3 regions of the Paraburkholderia phenazinium genome follow, and region 2 is predicted to be linked to each of the others. Evidence: predicted binding sites of a transcription regulator. Region 2 holds the regulator's gene; each other region holds the start of a gene.
What was found. The regulator HrcA, encoded in region 2, represses chaperone genes, less so after heat shock. The targets are predictions, from matches to a motif close to TTAGCACTCNNNNNNNNNGAGTGCTAA.

Region 1 (5,221 bases), 160 kb from region 2:
GCCTCCGGCCTGCAAGCCGACCTGATGACGCTAGCCAGCATGGGCTGCCACGGCGTCAGCGTGCTGACGGGTTTCACCGTGCGCGACTCGGCAAACTGTGACGAAGTCACCGGGCTGGATCCGGAAGTCGTTGCAACCCAGGCGCGCATGCTGCTCGAAGACATGCCCATCGCCGCCTTCAAGGTAGGAGCCGCCACGCGAGCGGAAGTGGTGAGCGCAATCGCCGAAGTCGTGGCCGACTACGACGATATTCCGCTGATCCTCGCTCCCGATTTCACGCTGGACGACGAGCACGTGCTCGCCGCCGACGAACTGCGCGAGGCGATTGCCGACCTGCTCGCACCGCAAACCACGTTGCTTGTGGCCGATCACGCCACCCTGCTCGCGCTCGCGCAGCCGGACGGCGACGCCGAGGCGCCGAGTCTCGACGCGGCAATCTCGCACCTACTATCGCAAGGCTGCGAATACATCCTGTCCACGGAAACCGGCACTCACCGGCTCGTCAATACGCTTTTCAGCGACGACGGCCAGTTGCGTCAGGATATGTGGGACCGTGGCCCGCACCGCATCATGGGTTTGACCGACACGCTGGGCGCTGCTATTGCCGCATTGCTGGCCAACGGTCAGGACCCGGCCGAAGCTGTGCGCGAAGCTCAGGAGTATCTGTATCAGGCCATGCGCAACGCGTTTCGTCCCGGGATGGGGGCCTATCTGCCGGACCGGTTTTTCTGGGCCCGCAGTAGCGATGAAGAAACGCCGCTGGGTAGCGCGAAGGATGCGCCGCCGGGAGAAGCGCGGCACTAGGCGATGCGGGGCGGGGCCGGTCGCGGGCGGCCGGTACGCCCTGGATTATTTCCTGCGCTTACCTCTCAAGCTTACGCAGCACCGACTCCAGCCTTTCATGGGTTTCTGCGCGCCGCTCAAGACAGCGCCGCCGACAGCATTGGCCGATGCCTTCTCCCCTGACGGACATCCTCAAACTTAGCTGTTTCAGGCCCTCGCCGGGCTAGCCTCCTTTGGCACCGCTTCGCTCCCACCACATCCGGCCAGTCGCGTTACGAATCATCACGTACTCACGTTGGCACGCGGTGTTCAAGCAGAAAATTCGCACACCCTGATTACAAACGTAATCAAACGTTACAACTGGATTGCTTATCAGCCAGTAGAATTTACGAACTGTAATGTCGCCGGCGCCCCTTATGCCACCTCGGACCCCGTCTTTTCACACGCCTCAGGGCGATCACGCGTGCGCGATCGGTTCCCGCCGCAACGAACATTCGAATAGGCGCCCCGGTCAGTTGACCGGCATCGCCCTCCGCGGGAATCTTTAAAGTGGACAATTCACACGCCTACGTCCACTCCCCTTCTGACGCCAGCCCTGACCTCCCGGACACCGGACATGGCGCTCGAACCACCCCCGAAGCAAGCAAATCCGTGGCGTCCGCCAAGCCTGCACAAGCGTTCCTGCAACGCGTCAGCGGTTCGGTAGACGTCCAGGACCGCGCGCGGATGTTCCAGCAGAAGGCCGTCACGGTCTGGCTCACCGGTTTGTCCGGGGCCGGAAAATCGACGATTGCGTATGAACTGGAACGAGAGCTCATCGCCTTGGGTCACCCGTGCTATGTGTTAGACGGCGACAACGTCCGGCACGGCCTGGCCAGCGATCTTGGTTTCAGCAAAGAAGACCGGCGCGAGAATATCCGCCGCGTGGCGCATGTTGCCCAGTTGATGAACGATGCAGGTCTGATTGTGATTACCGCGTTGATTTCGCCGATGGGCGAAGATCGAGCCATGGCGCGCGAGATCATTGGGTCTGACCGGTTTGTCGAGACCTACCTCTCCGCTTCCGTGGATGACTGCGCGCGGCGCGATCCCAAGGGTCTGTATGCCAAAGCCCGGGCTGGCGCGATCACGGCGTTTACCGGTGTATCCGCGCCCTACGAGGCTCCGGCCAACCCGGAGTTACGCGTGGATACCGCGACGCAGAGCAAAGACGCGAGCGTGGCGGGGATCTTCGACTACCTGCATGAGACGTATCTCCTGAAGCCCTAAAGATCGATCTGGCTTCGGAAACGAAAAAACCCGCATCGCTGCGGGTTTTCTCTTTTGGGGAGCACGCCTTGCAGCGCACCTCCCCCATGTGTTTCGATACGAGGCTCCCGAAGGAGCCCCATCCGAAATTACATGTCCATGCCCATGCCGCCCATGCCGCCCGGCATTCCGCCGCCGCCCATCGGAGCATCTTCCTTCGGCAGTTCGCAAACAGCTGCGTCAGTCGTCAGCAGGAGACCTGCCACCGATGCTGCGTTTTGCAGTGCCGTGCGCGTGACCTTCGTCGGGTCCACAACACCAGCGTCGACCAGGTCGACGTACTCGCCGGTTGCTGCGTTGTAGCCGTAGTTGCCCGTGCCTGCTGCAACTGCTGCCACCACGACGCTGGCTTCTTCGCCGCCGTTCGTGACGATCTGGCGCAGCGGTTCTTCCATTGCGCGCAGAACAATCTTGATGCCTGCGTCTTGATCGGCGTTAGCGCCCTTCAGACCGGCGATTGCCGTACGAGCGCGGATCAGTGCAACACCGCCGCCGGCCACAATGCCTTCTTCCACAGCTGCGCGCGTTGCGTGCAGTGCGTCTTCGACACGTGCCTTCTTTTCCTTCATTTCGACTTCGGTCGCAGCGCCGACCTTGATCACTGCAACACCGCCGGCCAGCTTGGCCACGCGCTCTTGCAGCTTTTCACGGTCGTAGTCCGACGTTGCTTCTTCGATTTGCGTGCGAACTTGCTTCACGCGCGCTTCGATGTTGGCACCTTCGCCAGCGCCGTCGATGATCGTGGTGTTTTCCTTGCCCACTTCGATACGCTTCGCTTGACCCAGTTCAGCCAGCGTTGCCTTTTCGAGCGTCAGGCCGGTTTCTTCAGCGATAACTTGACCGCCGGTCAGGATCGCGATGTCTTCCAGCATGGCCTTACGACGATCGCCGAAGCCCGGAGCCTTGACAGCAACAGTCTTCAGAATGCCGCGGATGTTGTTCACAACCAGCGTTGCCAGTGCTTCGCCTTCGACGTCTTCTGCGATGATCAGCAGCGGACGGCCAGCCTTGGCGACTTGTTCCAGAACCGGGAGGAGGTCACGAATGTTCGACACCTTCTTGTCGTGCAGCAGCACGAACGGGTTGTCGAGCACAGCAACTTGCTTGTCCGGATTGTTGATGAAGTACGGCGACAGGTAGCCGCGGTCGAACTGCATGCCTTCAACCACGTCCAGCTCGTCTTGAAGCGACTTGCCGTCTTCAACCGTGATGACGCCTTCCTTGCCGACCTTGTCCATTGCTTCAGCGATACGGTCGCCGATCGACGAGTCGCTGTTTGCCGAAATCGCGCCAACCTGAGCGATTTCCTTGTTGGTCGTGCACGGCTTGCTGATCTTGCGCAGTTCTTCGATAGCTGCAGTCACAGCCTTGTCGATACCGCGCTTCAGGTCCATCGGGTTCATGCCCGATGCGACGTACTTCATGCCTTCGCGAACGATGGACTGGGCCAGGACCGTTGCGGTCGTGGTGCCATCACCTGCGTTGTCGCTGGTCTTGGAAGCCACTTCCTTGACCATTTGCGCGCCCATGTTCTGGAGCTTGTCTTTCAGTTCGATCTCTTTCGCGACCGACACACCGTCCTTGGTGACCGTCGGGCCGCCGAAGCTGCGTTCCAGGACAACGTTGCGGCCCTTCGGACCCAGCGTGACCTTCACAGCGTTCGCGAGGATGTTCACGCCTTCAACCATCTTGGCACGGGCGGAATCACCGAATACGACGTCTTTAGCTGCCATCTTCTAACTCCTTGAATTCTTGAGATATAACCGGGTAAGTAGCGCTTTGCGCTTACTTCTGCACCACGGCCATGATGTCTTCTTCGCGCATCACGAGCAGTTCGCTGCCGTCGACCTTAACGGTCTGGCCTGCGTACTTGCCGAACAGGACGCGGTCACCAACCTTCACGTCGAGCGCGATTTGTGCGCCCTTGTCGTCACGCTTGCCCGGGCCGACTGCCAGAATTTCGCCTTGATCCGGCTTTTCTGCTGCGGCTTCGGGGATCACGATGCCCGACGCGGTCTTGGTTTCTTGATCCAGACGTTTGACGATCACGCGATCATGCAAAGGACGAAGGTTCATACATACTCCTCTCTTGATTGAGACTGAAGAACGCTGAGAAAACCCGGCTGGCTGGGCCAGCCGGCGATGTTGTTAGCACTCTCGTGCAGCGAGTGCTAATTATATGGACGGGTGGTGACAAATTCAAGAAGGATGGGGGTGGGAATTTTTTGCGGGGGTGGGATCCGCTCGGCCCCTCGCATAATTAGCGGGTAAACCCTATGCAACATGAGCGAAGCACCGCCAACCTCGTCATCGCGTGCTGGCGACGCTGCACCACTGATACGGATACGTACCTTGTCCGATATGCCCGTGAAAAATCCTGCATGATCCGGCGTCAAGCAAGAATCCGTAGTCGGCTAACGCTCTACCCGAGTCAGTGAGTTCCGCTGAGTTCTTCGCTGTGTCCTCGCGACCATCAGTCCAGTAACCAGGTATTAGCGCGTACACAGGACCACCTCGCGTCCTGGCGATATCGTGAACCTTGTTGTCATACGCCGGCCGCGTCTGCGGGAACGCCGACCTGATCGAAGCGAATGCAACCGTATTGGGGAACATCGGCACCAGCCAGGCGAGCGGCGGATCGCCGGCAGTAAGCAGCACGGTCGTTTTCTCCGGGTCGGGCAGTGGCGGCACGTCCACATCGAACATTTTCTTGGCCCACAGATCATGTCCCCACGAATGCGCGCCTCCGACGAGCACGACGATGGAGCAGACCACCAACAATACCGTCGCCAGGTTCCGCGCAACCCGATACGCAAGCAACTGTGTGAGCAGCAAATAAATAAAGAGAGGAAGGCAGAGCTCGATGGGCACCAGATATCGCTGGATACTGAACACCTTCAGCCATACGAGATACCCGATTACGACATAGGCGACCACCGGGCGGGCGGTAGACGGCAGCCTCGTCATCGAAACGCCTTTGCGAGCTCGCACAAAAGCCGCGATCATCCACCACCAGAAAATGACGTACGCAACGGCCCAGATTCCTTGATGCAGTCTCGCCTGTCCAACCCGGTAGGGATTAATTGAGAAGACGAACGGAAAAGCCACTGCTTCCCAGATGCTGCTTGGG
Region 2 (5,221 bases):
GTCGTCTTCGTGCGACGGGTATTCATTCCAGTGCAGCTTCTTGCGCAACGTCGCGTAATGGCTGTAGCCGACCGGGTGCAGGAGCGGCACGGTATGGCGTGAGCGGCGCACTTCGATCTTGTCGTTGTGTTCGAGCGCGGTAAACGACTGCATGTCGAAGTTGACGTTGACGTCGCGGCCGGAGACGATCTGGATGCTGACCTTTGAGTCGTCCGGCAGCACGATGGGGCGATTCGACAATGCGTGCGGCGCAATCGGCACCAGCACGATGCCTTGCAACTGTGGATGCAGGATTGGCCCGGCTGACGACAACGCGTAGGCGGTCGATCCAGTCGGCGTGGCGACGATCAGTCCGTCCGAGCGCTGGTTGTACATGAAGCGGCCATCCACGGCCACGTGCAGCTCCGCCATTCCCGAGAAACCGCTGCGGTTGACCACCACGTCGTTGAAGGCCAGCGCGTGGTAGATGGGGCTGCCGCCGCGCATGATGCGCGCTTCCAGCAACATGCGTTCCTCGCGCTCGAAATTGCCGCTCAGCATCTGCGGCACGAGTTCCTGCATGGCTGAAATCGGGATGTCGGTGATGAAGCCGACCCGCCCATGGTTGATGCCGATCAGCGGCGTGCGGTACGGCGCAAGCTGGCGGCCGATGCCGAGCATCGTGCCGTCGCCGCCCAGCACCACGGCCACGTCGGCGCGGGCGCCGATTTCCGCGGGGCGCAGGGCGGGGTAGTCGGTAATGCCGATCTCCGCAGCGGTGTCCGCTTCGAACACCACGTCGAAGCCGCGCCTGGCGATGCACGCGGCGAGCGCGGTCAGCGGCTCGCCAATGCCTGGCGTGTTGTTGCGCCCGACGAGCGCGACGGTCTTGAACTGACTGGTAACTTGCATGCCGGCATTACACCATAGGTGAGGGCTGAAAAGAACCGTCCGCGGCCACATGGGTGGCCGGCGCCACGCGGGCGCGCCTGTCGGGCTGCAGGCCCGTGCCGGCCGGCCTGCGCAGGATTATCGGCAGAATGATGAACTCCTCGTGACAGCGGGATGGTATGCGTTGCGTCGAACCCGCAGGTGCGGGTTCGCGCCAGGGGTTGTGCGGGCAAACCGGCACATGCAGCCCATGCCTCGCCAACGAAGGCGTGAACGCTGTTATTGTTAGCGCTCGCGGTCGTCGCGTCATTAAGCTAAACTTTTCCGTCATGCTAGATCCCCGCGCACAAACCCTCCTCAAAACGTTGATCGAGCGATATATCGCTGAAGGTCAACCGGTCGGCTCGCGCACGTTGTCCCGCTACTCCGGTCTGGAGCTGAGCCCGGCGACGATCCGCAACGTGATGTCCGATCTGGAAGAGGCGGGGCTTGTCATCAGCCCGCACACCTCGGCGGGCCGCATTCCAACGCCGCGCGGCTATCGTCTGTTTGTCGACACGATGCTCACAGTCGAGTCCGCGGCGGACGAGGAAGCGGTCACCCGTACCGTCAAGACCACGCTGCAGGCGGGCGAGCCGCAGAAGATCGTTGCAGCGGCGGCGAGCGTGCTGTCCAGCCTGTCGCAGTTTGCCGGCGTGGTGCTGACCCCGAGGCGCAGTCACGTCTTCAAGCAGATCGAGTTCATGCGCCTGTCCGACAAGCGCATCCTGCTCATCATCGTCACGCCCGAAGGCGACGTACAGAACCGCATCATGGCGACGCAACGCGATTTTTCGCCGTCGCAACTGGTGGAAGCGTCCAATTACATCAATGCGCACTTTGCCGGCCTTTCCTTCGACGAAGTGCGCCGGCGCCTGCGCGAAGAGATCGACGAGCTGCGCGGCGACATGACCACGCTGATGCACGCCGCCGTCAAGGCCAGCACAGATGAAGCTGACGCCGGCGAGACCGTGCTGATCTCCGGCGAGCGCAATCTGCTCGAAGTGGCCGACCTGTCTTCGGACATGGCGCGGCTGCGCAAGCTGTTTGATGTATTCGACCAAAAGACCAGCCTCCTTCAGTTGCTCGACGTATCGAGTCACGCCCAGGGCGTGCAAATCTTCATTGGCGGCGAGTCGAATCTCGTGCCGATCGAGGAAATGAGCGTCGTGACCGCGCCGTATGAAGTGAACGGCAAGATCGTCGGTACGCTCGGCGTGATCGGGCCGACGCGCATGGCCTACAACCGTGTGATTCCGATTGTCGACATCACCGCGCGCCTGCTCTCGCTGACGCTCAGCCAACAATAAGCGTCTGCGCCCCGGTACCGCGGCACGTTTCATTGCCTTGCCATTGCCCGCATCTCCGTCGGGCAGGAGCCCGAATTGCATGCTGCAAATGATGCGATGCGGCGCGCGGCTTGCCAATCGGCCGAATGGCCAGGTATCGGCTGCGGACCGCCCCGCTATAATGACTCTCACCTGAACCGATTTCCCGCTGTACGCGGCTAGCCCTGTTGCCTATGCGTTTCGATCTCGAGCGGCCATCGCAACCCGCCACATCTCATCGTGTTGCGGTTTTGCTGATCAATCTGGGCACGCCCGACGCACCGACGCCACGGGCCGTGCGGCGCTACCTCGCGCAGTTTCTGTCCGACCCACGTGTCGTGGAGATTCCCGCGGTCCTCTGGCAGGTGATCTTGCGGCTCCTGATCCTGCCGGTTCGCGGGCGCTCGTCGGCCAAGAAATATGCTGCGGTATGGACACCGGAAGGCTCGCCGTTACGCGTGTTCACGGAGAAGCAGGTGGAAGGTCTGCGGCATCTGCTGCAGTTGAACGGCTACACGGCGATCGTCGACTACGCCATGCGCTACGGCATGCCAGGCATCCCGGACATGCTGAATCAGCTCAAGCTGGCGGGTGCCGAGCGCGTCCTGCTGGTGCCGATGTATCCGCAATACTCGTCGTCGACTACGGCTACGGCATTCGACGCTGCATTCTCGGCGCTCAAACGCATGCGCAACCAGCTGGAAATCCGCACCATCCGCCAATATGCCGATCATCCGGCGTATATCGCGGCGCTGGCGGCGCAGGTACACCAGTACTGGCATGCCCATGGACGCCCGGATTTCGCGGCCGGCGACAAGCTGGTGCTGAGCTTCCATGGCGTTCCCAAACGTACGCTCGATCTCGGTGACCCGTATCACGACCAGTGCCAGCAAACGGGGGCACTGTTGATGCAGGCGCTCGGGCTGACAACGGTGGAGTGCCGCGTCACGTTCCAGTCGCGTTTCGGCAAGGCTGAGTGGTTGCAGCCCTATACCGCGCCGACGCTCAAGGAGCTGGGCGCGGCGGGGGTGCGCCGCGCGGATGTGTTTTGTCCGGGCTTTACTGCCGATTGCCTGGAAACTATTGAGGAAATCGGCATGGAAGTCCGCGACGAGTTCGTCCATGCGGGCGGCAAGGAGTTTTACCGCATTCCTTGCCTGAACGCCTCGCAGGCGTGGATTGCGGCGCTGGGGGAGATCGTCGCCCAGAACCTGCAGGGCTGGCCGGTGCAGGTGGCCTCCGCGCAAGGTACGGTGCCGGCGTGAGACTGGTTGACGGAATCGTTTTCAACGCGCTTGATGCGCAACTTGCGACGCCGCTTCGTACATAGGGCGCCAGACTAGCTGATGAACTACAGGATTTCGACCGAACCCGGCGCGCGCCTGCGCATCGACAAGTGGTTATGGGCAGCGCGTTTCTTCAAGACACGCTCGCTGGCAGCGGATGCCGTTGACAAAGCTCACGTAAGGATTGGCGGTGCTGCAGTCAAGCCGGCCAAGGAGGTGCGGGTCGGCGATCTCGTCGAAATCGAGATCGAACGCATCGTATGGCAGGTGGAAGTACTGGGTGTGTGCGACGTGCGCGGCCCGGCGAGTGTGGCGCAGACGCTTTATGCGGAAACCGAGGAAAGCAAGGTGAAGCGGCAGGTGGAGCAGGAGCGGCGTAAAACGTATCGCGAGCCGGCCGCCGCTTTGCACGGGCGTCCGACCAAGCGCGACCGGCGCACTATCGACAAACTTTCAGGTGGGGATTGAACAGTTGTTCCATCGTCGCGTGCACGCCGCCATATTCGGTCGTGCTGTCGTTGACGGCCCCGGACATGCAGATGGTCGTGGTTCCCGCTACGAGCACCAAGGCGACCACGGATATTGCGAAGGTCAGTTTCACGGTACTCCCCCGAAATGATGCTGGACGAACGCGCGATGAGTTAAGTGAAGTGGTATATACCAGGTTAGGGTAAACGTGCCTTCCCGGGTGGACAGCTGAAGTTTAGGTCAGTCCACGAGGCCGCTCAATCTCTATCTGATTAATGGTTGTAACGAGGCATTTCTGCCGCACTGTTGCGGTGCGAAAAGTTCCTTTTGACCGCTTGAAATCGTGCTTTGAGACCCAAACTCAGTAGGCGATGAGCGGTGGTTTGTGTGGCGTTTCTGCAACGCTCAAGCGGGCCTTTCAGAGCACCACGCGGCCGCCCTTGGCTTTAACTTTTTTACGACTTTCAGCGACATGGAAAACACGCAAGAGAATCCGACGAGCCAGAATCCCACGCCCGCCGAAGAAGCCGCGCGCCAGGCTGCCGAGGCCAACGCAGCTCAGCCGGAAGTCAACCCGGCTGAAGCTGCGCCGGCCGGCGCCGAAGCCGCGTTGGCCGAAGCGCAGACCAAAATCGCCGAGTTGCAGGAGAGCTTTCTGCGTGCCAAGGCCGAGACCGAAAATGTGCGCCGGCGTGCGCAGGAAGATGTCACCAAGGCTCACAAGTTCGCGATCGAGAGCTTTGCCGAGCATCTGCTGCCTGTAGTCGACAGCCTCGAGGCCGCCGTCGCCCACTCGTCCGACGACCTGCAGAAGGTTCGTGAGGGTGTCGAGCTGACGCTGCGCCAGTTGAGCGGTGCGCTTGAGAAAGGCCGCGTCGTGGCGATCAATCCTCCGGCAGGCGAGAAGTTCGACCCGCATCGTCACCAGGCTATTTCGATGGTGCCGGCCGAGCAGGAGCCCAACACCATCGTCTCCGTGCTGCAAAAGGGTTACGTGATCGCCGACCGCGTGCTGCGCCCGGCGCTCGTTACCGTCGCCCAGCCGAAGTAAGCCGAAGTAGACCTCAGGCATCGCTCAGGCGCTCCCGGGCAGGCATCCCCGCTATCATGGCCAACCTTCCCGTCGATTCCACGGCTTTTGCCGTGTTCGAGATGCAGGAATTGAGCGCAGAGTCGTTCGACGCCGCGCTCGAAGCGGTTCGCGATGAGGTGGCGGTGGTGTTCTTCTGG
Region 3 (5,221 bases), on a different contig from region 2:
GTCCGCCCCAGAAAAGCGTCGCTGAATGCGTGGCCATACGACCTCCGTCGATTGAATACCATCCAGTCAAATCTAGTGACCCGCTCAAGCAAGTGCAAACAAGTTTTTGTGGATTGGTTTTCGGAGAACGTAGCAAAAACCGCATTGGCAATAAGGGGAAACGGCCTGCTTCGCCTCGGCACCGCTCAGAGTCGTCCCGGTCGGGGATCGGCTACGAAGCCGTCGCGGTTCGGCATTTTCACAGCGGGCAAAGACCGTGCGTCCAGACGGGTATCCGGTGGCACGATGCCGTTCTGGTTGAGCAGGAATGCGCAAACGGCATAGACGTCATCGGCTGAAAGCGACTCGGGCGCGGTAAAGGGCATTGCACGACGAATATAGTCGAACAGCGTGGTCGCATAGGGCCAGTAGCTACCGACCGTGCGCTTCGGCTTCGCACTCGCCAGCGTACCGCGACCACCCACCAACGCATCTCCGAGCAGCCCTTGGCCCTGCGCGCCATGGCATGCGGCACATTGGGCCGCAAACACGCGCGCACCCGTGGCGACGTCGCCGCTGCCTGCGGGCAAGCCACGGCCGTCGGGCGCGATGTCAATATTCCACGCCGCGAGGTCCTGGTCCGATAACGGTGTGCCGACGCCGTAGCCCGCGTGTGCGCTCGACGCGAGCAAACTCGCAACGACAAAAGCTGTAGGCGCAAGCGTACGTCTCAAGACATTAAGCATTTCGCACCTCGCCACTCGCGTCGACACGCCACTGCTGAATCGCGTTGTAGTGATACTGCGAGTTCAACCCGCGTGCCGCCACTAGCGCTTCCCGCGTAGGCTGCACATAGCCGGTCGAATCCGTGGCGCGCGACAGGATCACTGCAGGCGCACCTTGCCACAACCAGTCCAGTTGGAAGCGCGTCAGCGCGCGATCGCCCGGGGTTCCGTCGAGGCGCGCGAGTTGCCACGTAGCGCCCGCATCCGTCGATACCTCGACCTTGCGAATCGCGCCGCGCCCCGACCAGGCGAGGCCACTGATCGGGTAGTAGCCTTGCGTGCTCAGACGATGCCCCGGCGAAGGCCGCGTGATCACGGACTTCGCATCCATTTCGAATGCGAACTGCCGCGCGGTTCCATTCGCCATCAGGCTCGTGTATCGCGAGGTTTCCTCGCGCGTCTGCAGCGGCGCATCGACGAACTTCAGGCGGCGCAGCCATTTGACGTTCGTATTGCCTTCGAAGCCCGGCACGATCAGGCGCAGCGGATAACCGTTTTCCGGGCGCAAACGCTCGCCGTTCTGCGCATAGACCACCATGGCGCGCTCGAGGATGCGATCGAGCGGCAAGCTGCGCGTCATTGCCGCGGCATCCGCGCCCTCCGCCAGCACCCAGCCGCCGCGTCCACCTTGCCCATCTTTCGACGTCGACAGGCCCCCCACCTCTTCCAGCAGGGTCGAAAGCCGCACACCCGTCCATTCGCAGCACGACAGCAAACCGTGTGTCAGTTGTACCGGTTGACCGCTCGGTCCATTCCATTCGCCACCGGTATTGCCGGAACATTCGATGAAATGGATCCGCGATTCGGACGGCAGGCGAACCAGGTCGTCCATCGTGAACAGTTTCGGCTCGCGTACAAGACCATGAATCACGAGGCTGTGCTGATCGGGATCGATATCCGGCACACCGTTGTGATGCCGTTCGTAGACGAGGCCGTTCGGCGTGATCGTGCCGAACAGGTCCGCTAGCGGCGTCATCGACGAAGCGGCCCCGGGCAACGGCCACGCCTTCGCGCTACGACGCACCACATCGGCTTCGTGCGCTGAGGGCACGCCATAGGGATGCTCGAGTATCGGCGCGCCCGGCGTGCGGCTCCATGGTGCGATATCAAGTGGCTTTAGCAGCGGGTTCGCGGCCGCGCCGGCACGTTGTGCGGCCACCAGACCGCTCGCGGCGAGTCCGCCCAGCAAACGGCGACGGCCGCGCGAAGTGGGCCTATCGGCTGCATGGGGTGAAGTGTCGCGAACCTTTTTCATCGGTGTCAGTGCGTCATGGGCCAACTGGCCACTGTAGCAACTGAAGCGGCGCCGACAAAACGAGCAATCGTGATATCGATCGAACCCAATGTGTGGAACGCCCCTTGCCCTCGGCTTGCCAGGCTTACCAGGCTTACCAGGCTCGCAAATAAACTAAACAGAAATGCGCCGATAAGGATTTGAGGATTCGTTATTGGAGCGCCCCGTTGGCGATTCTTATACTCGATCACGGTCAGCACTCGCCAGCGAAGAGTGCCAAATCTCCACAGCAGGAATGTCTAAATGAGCCTACGTCCTTTGCATGACCGCGTGATCGTCAAACGCCTCGATCAGGAAACGAAAACCGCTTCGGGCATCGTCATTCCCGAGAGCGCCGCGGAAAAACCCGATCAAGGCGAAGTGCTCGCCGTCGGCCCCGGCAAGCGCGATAACGACGGCAAGCGTATCGAGCCGGACCTGAAAGTCGGCGAGCGCGTGCTGTTCGGTAAATACGCGGGCCAACAGGTCAAGGTCGACGGCACGGATCTGCTCGTGCTGCGCGAAGAAGACATCGTCGCCGTAGTCCACCAATAAGGGAGCATCACAAGATGGCAGCCAAAGAAATCGTCTTTAGCGATAGCGCGCGTTCGAAACTGGTCGAAGGCGTCAACATTCTCGCCAATGCAGTGAAAGTCACGCTCGGCCCGAAAGGCCGCAACGTCGTGCTCGAACGTAGTTTCGGTTCGCCGGTTGTGACCAAGGACGGTGTGTCCGTGGCCAAGGAAATCGAGCTGGCCGACAAGTTGCAGAATATCGGCGCGCAACTGGTGAAGGAGGTCGCCTCGCGTACCAGCGACGCCGCCGGCGACGGCACCACCACCGCCACGGTGCTGGCGCAAGCGATTGTCCGCGAAGGCCAGAAATACGTCGCGGCAGGCCTCAATCCGCTGGATCTGAAGCGTGGTATCGACAAGGCCGTGACCGCGGCAATCGAAGAGCTGAAGAAGATCAGCAAGCCAACTACCACGAGCAAGGAAATCGCTCAGGTTGCAACGATCTCGGCGAATGGTGAAGAATCGATCGGTCAGCGTATTGCCGAAGCCATCGACCGTGTCGGCAAGGAAGGCGTGATCACCGTCGAAGACGGCAAATCGCTCGCCGACGAACTGGACGTGGTCGAAGGACTGCAGTTCGATCGTGGCTACCTGTCACCGTATTTCATCAACAATCCGGACAAGCAGGTCGCCGTTCTCGACAGCCCGTTCATTCTGCTGCACGACAAGAAGATCTCGAACATCCGCGATCTGCTGCCGGTGCTCGAGCAGGTTGCCAAGGCAGGCCGTCCGCTGCTGATCATCGCTGAGGACGTCGAAGGCGAAGCACTTGCAACACTGGTAGTTAACAACATCCGCGGCATTCTGAAGACAGTGGCGGTCAAGGCGCCGGGCTTCGGCGATCGCCGTAAGGCCTTGCTCGAAGATATCGCTATCCTGACCGGTGGTCAGGTGATTGCCGAGGAGACCGGTCTCACGCTCGAAAAGGCGACGCTGGCGGAACTGGGCCAGGCCAAGCGCATCGAGGTGGGCAAGGAGAACACCACGGTCATCGACGGCGGCGGCGACGCGAAGAACATCGAAGCGCGTGTCAAGCAGATCCGCGTGCAGATCGAAGAAGCCACCTCCGACTACGACCGCGAAAAGCTGCAAGAGCGCGTCGCCAAGCTCGCAGGCGGCGTGGCGGTGATCAAGGTAGGCGGCGCAACCGAGATCGAAGTCAAAGAGAAGAAGGACCGCGTGGACGATGCGTTGCACGCGACTCGTGCGGCCGTGGAAGAAGGCATTGTGCCGGGCGGCGGTGTCGCGCTGATCCGCGTCAGGAACGCAATCAAGGATCTGAAAGGCAGCAATCCCGATCAGGACGCCGGCGTGAAGATCGTGCTGCGCGCGCTTGAAGAACCGCTACGCCAGATCGTGGCCAACGCGGGCGAGGAAGCGAGCGTGGTAGTGGCGAAGGTCGCGCAAGGCAGCGGCAACTTCGGCTACAACGCGCAAACCGGCGAGTACGGCGATCTGGTGGAATCGGGTGTGCTCGATCCGACCAAGGTCACGCGCACGGCATTGCAGAACGCGGCATCGGTTGCGGGCCTGTTGCTCACCACCGATGCGACCGTGTCTGAAGCACCGAAGGACGCGCCGCCGCAGTCGCCGGCGGGTGGGCCGGGCGCAGGCGGTCCGGGTTTCGACTTCTGACGATCGATGAGCCCCGCGCGGTTCGCGCGCGTTGATTCTTTGGTCTTAACAACACGCATGCCTGCCTCGCGCAGGCATGCGTGTTTCTGCAATAACGTCCTTAAGCATTTTTTCGCAAATGCTTATCAGCATTTGTCGTTTCGGCCATATTCAGCAGACCATTAACATCCTGTCGTCCCGGCCCGAGCGCGCCGGAGGATTCACAGGAGAGCATCATGGTCGCTCATCACGGCGGAGCGCCAGAGGTCGTCATCGTCGGTGGCGGTCTTTCCGGCACGGCGCTCGCCATCAAGCTGCTGCGCGAAGCACAGCAAGCCCTCGCGATCCGCCTCGTCGACCCGTGTGCGCAGCCGGGTCGCGGCCTCGCTTACTCGACCCGGGAGCCGGGACATCTGGTCAACGGCCCTGCCCTCCTTTTCACGCTATATCCAGAGCAACCGGAGCATTTCGTCGACTGGCTTACCGCGCAGCCCGAGTTTGCCGCCCAGCCTCGTGATGCAGTCGCCCAGGCGTATGTGCCGCGCTGGCGCTTTGGCGATTACGTAAACGAGCAATTGCGGCAGGCACAGCAGCAAGCTGCGCCCGGCGTCACGTTTGAACATGTCCAGGCACGCGTCGAAGATCTCGATGTTTCATCAAACGGCGTCACGCTCGCGCTCGACGCAGGCCGGGTGCTGCTCGCCGATCACGCGGTGCTCGCGCTCGGCGTGTTCCAGTCGCGGCCGCGTTTTGACGCGAACGGCCGGCTCACGCAAGCGGGCCAGTATGTCGCTAACGTGTGGGACTGCTCGCGTCTTGCAGCACTCGTCGACGCAGACGAGCTCGTGCTGGTGGGTGGAAGTCTGACGATGATCGACGCCGTCGTATCGCTCGAAAAGCTGGGGTATCGCGGCACCTATAAGGTGCTGGCGCGGCACGGCCTGACGCCGGTCGAACGGCGTAACCCCGCGCCTGATGAAGCGCCTTTCGGAAGA

Region 1: the regulator HrcA is predicted to act here: its motif matches at 4,240-4,266, upstream of groES (co-chaperone GroES).
Region 3: the regulator HrcA is predicted to act here: its motif matches at 2,252-2,278, upstream of BUS06_RS30415 (co-chaperone GroES).

Annotation. Positions count from the first base shown of each region.
Region 1 covers NZ_FSRM01000001.1:4,285,285-4,290,505, forward strand. The annotation lists gene BUS06_RS19215 (hydroxymethylpyrimidine/phosphomethylpyrimidine kinase) at 1-804, shown strand, start outside; gene cysC (adenylyl-sulfate kinase) at 1,435-2,052, shown strand; gene groL (chaperonin GroEL) at 2,181-3,824, opposite strand; gene groES (co-chaperone GroES) at 3,877-4,167, opposite strand; gene BUS06_RS19235 (hypothetical protein) at 4,399-5,221, opposite strand, start outside.
Region 2 covers NZ_FSRM01000001.1:4,449,361-4,454,581, reverse strand. The annotation lists gene BUS06_RS19960 (NAD kinase) at 1-891, opposite strand, end outside; gene hrcA (heat-inducible transcriptional repressor HrcA) at 1,200-2,219, shown strand; gene hemH (ferrochelatase) at 2,432-3,502, shown strand; gene BUS06_RS19945 (RNA-binding S4 domain-containing protein) at 3,584-3,991, shown strand; gene grpE (nucleotide exchange factor GrpE) at 4,464-5,042, shown strand; gene BUS06_RS19935 (thioredoxin family protein) at 5,099-5,221, shown strand, end outside.
Region 3 covers NZ_FSRM01000002.1:2,342,671-2,347,891, reverse strand. The annotation lists gene BUS06_RS30430 (hypothetical protein) at 1-37, opposite strand, end outside; gene BUS06_RS30425 (c-type cytochrome) at 186-725, opposite strand; gene soxC (sulfite dehydrogenase) at 718-2,019, opposite strand; gene BUS06_RS30415 (co-chaperone GroES) at 2,302-2,592, shown strand; gene groL (chaperonin GroEL) at 2,607-4,247, shown strand; gene BUS06_RS30405 (FAD/NAD(P)-binding protein) at 4,463-5,221, shown strand, end outside.